Linked DNA regions of Mangrovibacterium diazotrophicum. The protein of the gene in region 1 interacts with the protein of each later gene in a pairwise test. Links are inferred from orthologs where the notes say so. Each region holds a gene or a part of one and is shown in the gene's direction. Other genes may lie near its edges. The genes, in order: BC643_RS08060 and lepA.

What was found.
Region 2: the proteins of BC643_RS08060 (region 1) and lepA interact in binary tests that used the Escherichia coli proteins (3 or more experiments, as listed by UniProt). The link is inferred for Mangrovibacterium diazotrophicum from one-to-one orthologs.

The regions. Positions count from the first base shown.
Region 1 is NZ_RAPN01000001.1:2,056,590-2,059,703, forward strand. Bases 193-2,974 are described here. They hold BC643_RS08060 (zinc transporter ZntB), read left to right. Parts: upstream 193-987; coding sequence 988-1,962; downstream 1,963-2,974. Other genes in these bases: BC643_RS08055 (glycosyltransferase family 2 protein), read left to right, coding at 193-814; BC643_RS08065 (Hsp20/alpha crystallin family protein), read right to left, coding at 2,063-2,497; BC643_RS08070 (TonB-dependent receptor), read left to right, coding at 2,896-2,974. In the rest of the region: more of BC643_RS08055, read left to right, coding at 1-192; more of BC643_RS08070, read left to right, coding at 2,975-3,114. UniProt on the Escherichia coli protein: Zinc transporter. Acts as a Zn(2+):proton symporter, which likely mediates zinc ion uptake. Purified ZntB reconstituted in liposomes also binds and transports Cd(2+), Ni(2+) and Co(2+).
Region 2 is NZ_RAPN01000001.1:2,345,265-2,348,485, reverse strand. Bases 40-2,928 are described here. They hold lepA (translation elongation factor 4), read left to right. Parts: upstream 40-534; coding sequence 535-2,322; downstream 2,323-2,928. Other genes in these bases: BC643_RS09255 (NACHT domain-containing protein), read right to left, coding at 2,351-2,928; BC643_RS09265 (lipid-A-disaccharide synthase N-terminal domain-containing protein), read right to left, coding at 40-327. Also shown: more of BC643_RS09265, read right to left, coding at 1-39; more of BC643_RS09255, read right to left, coding at 2,929-3,221. UniProt on the Escherichia coli protein: Required for accurate and efficient protein synthesis under certain stress conditions. May act as a fidelity factor of the translation reaction, by catalyzing a one-codon backward translocation of tRNAs on improperly translocated ribosomes.

The DNA.
Region 1 (3,114 bases):
TGGCTATAACGAAGCACTGCGCCAAATCGACGCCAAATATTACATCCTGCTAAACTCGGATGTGGAAGTTACCGAAGGCTGGCTGGAACCGATGATTTCGATTTTTGAGAAAGACAATACGGTCGCTGCTGTTCAACCCAAAATTTTAAGCTGGCACAACAAAGATGAATTCGAATACGGCGGTGCTGCCGGAGGTTTCATCGACAAGCTCGGCTTCCCGTTTTGCCGCGGTCGCGTGCTGAATGTCGTTGAAAAAGACAAAGGTCAGTACAATGACGAAGCCAATATTTTTTGGGCGAGTGGTGCCTGCCTGGCAATTCGCGCAAGCCTCTACCACAAAGCAGGGGGCTTCGATTCCGACTTTTGGGCACACATGGAAGAAATCGACCTTTGCTGGCGCCTGAAAAACTTCGGCTATCAAATTCGGTACACCCCTTACAGCCAGGTTTATCACCTGGGTGGTGGAAGTTTGCCTTACAACAACCCGCGCAAACTGTTCCTAAACTTCCGCAATAGTTTGTTCATGCTTTACAAGAATTGTCCGCCCAACAAACTAGTTAAAGTACTGTTTGTCCGCATGATATTGGATGGCATTGCTGCTTTCAAGTTGTTGACTGAGGGGAATCTAAAAGGGATTTCGGCGGTCTTCAAAGCACACTGGGCTTTATATAAAAACTGGACCCAATTGAAAGCGAAACGCCGGCGACTAAAAACCGAAGCAGCACCCAGTTGGCACCCCGAAATTTTATACAAAAGTATCATCTGGAAATTCTATATCGAGAAGAAACGCACCTTCACCGAATTGGTGAAATAGGCGTTAGGAATGCCGGATACTCGGATAGCTGGATAAAAAGAAAAAGAGCCTTTTCCGAAACTGTCTCCCAAGAACGTCTTCTTGATCTGACAATCCGAAAATCCAACAATCCGAAAATCCATCTTTTGTAAATTCAGCAGACAGATTGTATATTCAGTAAAATTTTCAATCGCATGAAACAAGCGGTCATTAATGCCTTCTACGTCGATTCGAGTGCCAAAAAGGTTGATAAGATCGACGCCTACGCCATCCCCGCCTTAAAAAAGGACACCGACTATATTTGGCTTCAACTGGATTTCAGTGCCACGGAAACCCGGAGCTTAGTTGAAAGTCTGCATGTCAATGAATTTTGGATTTCAGCCTTGGTAAAAGACGATTCGCGCCCAAGGGTGGAAATTGCGCCCGAGGAACTGTTACTGATCGTTCGCGGCATTAACCTGATAAAAGGTGAAAAGCCCGAAAATATGATCTCGGTACGCATCATGGCCAGCAAAAACCTGATCATCACAACCCAAAAGAAAAAGCTGAATGCCATCCAGTCGATTTTGGAAGACATGGAGCAGAACAATCCACCCAAAAACACAGGCGATTTTATTGTCCGGTTGAACGAGCGCCTGGTTTTCAACATGAGCGATGTGATGGAAGATATTGAGGAAGCGGCCATCTCGATGGAAGAGTTGGTGATGGAAGAAGATGGTAACGACGACCAAAGCAAAGCCGAATTGTACAATCTTCGCCGGCAAATCATCCAGATCAAACGATTCCTGATTCCACAGCGCGATGCTTTAAATAAATTGCAGATTGAGAAAACCAGATGGATGACCAGTAAACAACAATTGCGATTGCGAGAGGTGAGCGACTACCTGATGCGCTACCTCGAGATGCTGGAGGCCGCGCGAGAACTGGCTTCCGTCAGCCAGGAAACGCTGATCAACCGTTCCAACGAGCAGATTAACAACCGCATGTACCTGCTTTCTATCATTGCGGCACTGTTCCTGCCGTTGAGCTTTTTCACCGGTTTGCTCGGGGTCAACCTTTCCGGTATTCCCCATGCCGAGAATCATTATGCTTTTTCAGCTTTCGTGGTCATTTTATTGGTGGTGGTAGCCTTTCAATTTTGGTTTTTCCGAAAAAATAAATGGCTATAAAACGAAAAACCCTGCCACACAACAGGCAGGGTCTTCAACTAACTAAACCTAAACTAAAACCAAATTTGAAAATTTACTAATGTCTTTTACGTCAATTCATTTAATGAATTTCAATCATTCGTGGTTCGTGCGATTTATACTCCTCTCGTTTTGGCAAACTAACGGTTAAAACGCCATTTTTGTGGTTTGCTTCAATCTTGTTCGCATCAACGCCGTCAGGCAATTGGAATGAACGGCTGAATTTGGAATAATTAAACTCACAGAATACCACCTTGCTGTCTTTTTCTTCTTTTTTCTCTTCTTGTTTTTCCGAAGAAATGGTCAGCAAATTATCTTTTAAATCGATATGGAAGTCTTTTTTGTCCAAACCAGGAGCGGCCAGCTCAATTTCGTAATGGTCTTTTTTGTCATACACATTCACATTTGGACTGCTGTTCCATCCTGATTTTTCAAAAAAATCGTTCCATACATCTTTACCGAAAAACTCATCAAATAAACTTGGTGTGTTTCTGTTTGATCTTACAAATGGTAACATAACTTTGTCCTCCTATCAATTAGTTAAACATTGATTTTTTGTTTTCTGACTATCAACTATCAAAGGTTGCTCCAAAGTAGTTTTACGCAGTTTCAGGCTGAAAATTTGCAAAATCCAATGTCATTTTGACGGAGAAAAAGACATTTTTTCAGAATTCAACTTACTGATAATGACATACTTTCCGAACAGATCATTTTCAGCATGTCGAAATTTGTTTGAATATTCGATGATTTTTGTTTTAACTTTGCCCCCTATATGCAATGGGGTGTCCTAATATTACGGACTGAGATCATACCCAAAGAACCTGATCCGGGTAATGCCGGCGTAGGGAGGGCGCAAGAAGGGAACACGTATTCCTACCTCATTGGTTATTTATTAACCAAACTTTCACTCAAAAAATGAAAAAAGTATTTTTTCTGCTGGTCATGTTGAGTCTGACCACCTTCACTTTCGCACAGTATTCGATTTCCGGTGTGGTGATGAATGAGAAACGCGAAGTATTGCCAGGAGCCAATGTTGTTTTGGCCGGAACGTACACCGGAACCGTTGCCGACTCGAACGGAAAATTCGCAATCACCAATTTGCATTCGGGAAGTTACGAGCTTCTGATCTCATTT
Region 2 (3,221 bases), 290 kb from region 1 along the record:
GCCGAAAAACAAGTAAGCCAAAATGCCAACTGGAGTGGCCAAAATAAAAATCCGCATCGGAAGTGCCATTGGTTTCCAGTCGTTTTTCAGCTGAATATTTCGGACATAAATAAAATAGACCAGGATTTGGCCGATCAGGATTGCTGCGTCCTGACGCAAAATACCGTAGGTGAGCATTAGAATAGAACCAAACAAGCTTATTTTCCAGAAAAGGGTGGGCGATAAGACTTTGCCTTCGTGTTCCGACTTGAACCACTGCACAATTGTACGGCCAAAAAACAGGATTTGCGCAAGAAATCCGATTGAAATTATCAGGATATGATCCATCTATACAGTCTCTTTAAGCCCTGCAAAGATAGAGCTTATCTGATTGGTGAAGTTTTTATTGCCGAATATTTGCAAGAATTAACAAAAACACGACACATTTAAACTTCCCGAACCCGATGAACCTGCAGTAATAGTTACCAAAATTTGAATATCTTTGCGCCAAATGACATTGGGATAACCGGTTAAAGAATTTTTGAAAATAATTAGATGAAGAACATCCGTAACTTTTGCATTATTGCTCATATCGATCATGGTAAAAGCACCTTGGCTGACCGCTTGTTGGAAATAACCAAAACGGTTAGCGAACGGGAGATGCAGGCTCAGGTACTCGATAGTATGGACCTTGAAAAGGAGAGAGGGATTACCATTAAGAGCCACGCCATACAAATGGATTATGAGCAGGACGGAGAAAAATATATCCTGAACCTGATTGATACTCCGGGACACGTTGACTTTTCGTACGAAGTGTCGCGGTCGATTGCGGCATGCGAAGGTGCCTTGTTGATCATCGATTCAACCCAGGGGATCCAGGCTCAGACGATTTCAAACCTGTACCTGGCATTGGAACATGATTTGGAAATTATTCCGATCCTGAATAAAATGGACCTTCCAAATGCTATGCCGGAAGTTGTCGAAGATCAGATTATTGACCTGATTGGTTGCGACCGCAGCGATATTATTCGCGCCAGCGGAAAAACCGGAGAAGGCGTAGAGGAGATTCTTCGCAGGATTGTAGCAAGTGTGCCGGCACCAAAAGGAGATCCGGAAGCACCGCTTCAAGCCTTGATTTTCGACTCGGTCTTCAACCCGTTTCGCGGTGTAATCGCCTATTTTAAAATACTGAATGGCTCGATGAGCAAAGGCGATTTGGTGAAATTTGTCAACACCAAGAAGGAGTACGACGTCGACGAAGTTGGAGTACTTCGTTTAGGAATGGAACCTCGCAAAATGCTGGGGACCGGAGATGTGGGGTACATCATCTCGGGTATTAAAATGGCCAAAGAAGTAAAAGTTGGTGATACCATTACGCATAAAGAACGTCCGTGTGATAAAGCAATTGAAGGTTTCGAGGAAGTGAAACCGATGGTTTTTGCCGGCGTTTACCCGATCGAATCAGACGACTACGAAGATTTGAGAGCGGCGATGGAAAAATTGCAGCTCAATGATGCTTCGCTGACCTACGAGCCGGAGTCGTCAGCGGCACTTGGTTTTGGTTTCCGATGCGGGTTCCTCGGGATGTTACACATGGAAATCATCCAGGAACGATTGGATCGCGAATTCGATATGAACGTGATCACAACTGTTCCCAACGTGTCGTACCTGGTGCATACAACCGATGGCGAAACCATACAGGTTTACAACCCGAGCGGATTGCCTTCGGCCAATAAAATCATGGAAATTGAAGAGCCGTTCATTCGTGCACAGATCATTACAAAGTCTGATTTTATCGGGCAGGTCATGACCCTTTGTATGGAAAAGCGCGGGTTAATGACCAAGCAGGATTACCTGACTGCAGAGCGTGCCGAACTGACTTTCGATATGCCATTGGGCGAAATTGTATTCGATTTCTACGATAAACTGAAGTCGATTTCGAAAGGATACGCGTCATTCGACTACCACATGATTGGCTTCAAACCAGCTAAGTTGGTTCGTTTGGATATCCTGCTGAATGGTGAAATGGTCGATGCACTTTCGTCGTTAATTCACTTTGACAACGCATATAACCTTGGCCGCCGCATGTGCGAAAAGTTACGGGAGCTAATCCCTCGTCAACAGTTCGACATTGCGATTCAGGCAGCTATCGGGGCTAAAATCATCGCCCGCGAAACCATTAAAGCGGTGCGTAAGGACGTAACTGCGAAGTGTTACGGTGGTGATATTACCCGGAAGCGAAAACTGTTGGAAAAACAGAAGAAAGGTAAAAAACGAATGAAGCAGGTTGGTAACGTGGAAGTTCCGCAGAAAGCCTTCCTCGCTGTATTGAAACTGGATTAAAAAGGAACCTTGTGTTCCTTTTCTTTTTTTAGATCTTTTCCAGATTTTTTCGCCCGTGCATGTTGGATGAATTCGAAGAATTGCTTTTGAGCTTCTTTTCGATTGTGCTGGCTTGGTCGTAGAAATACTTGAATTTGATCATCTTGGCGATGCTTTTTATTTCATCTAAAAGCTCTATCGCCTGCCCCGTTTTTTCGTCATGCAGTAAAAAGTCGACCTGGACCAGGTAGTAGCGTAGTTTCACATAGTATTTGTAGTTGACGGAGACAGATCTTAGTTCCACTTCTTTGAGATTCTCCCGAGCTATTTCTTCTTCGCCTGTATTTAAAAGTGCCCGGGCGTAAAACGCTCTCATTAGTTCATACAGCCAGGATGACCGATGTTTATCTAGAATATATTTGTCGGTAACTGCGTTCGTGACCGTAACGATCTCATTAAAGCGATTGGCGTAATTCAGAGCATTAGCTACCAGGTATTCAAATATGGGAAAGCTGAATTTTAATTGCGCTTTGTCGGTCAGAAACTGTTCCGATTGCTTCATGATCCGTTGCATCAGTTGATCGCTAAACCGGTTTTGAAGGAACACTTCGGACATGATCTGCACTGCGTAGTAGAAGCCAGCTGTTAGAGGAACCAGCTTCTCAGGTTGTTGAATTTGAGCAAACCATCCAGCTTCCGCCTGCAAGTTTTCCATATCCTTTTCGAAGAAAAACTGTGTAAATTTCAAATAGTGCCCGTAAATCTGAGCGTCTTCCCTCGGTGCATTTTCCAGATAATAATTCACATTCTCTCCCGAGTGCAATACCAATGCATCCATGTCGAAGAAGAATTCAAAATAAAACTGTTGGCCGGCCTGAGATTTTGCGTAATGGGGAATAAGGTAATCCCGAATCTCCTTG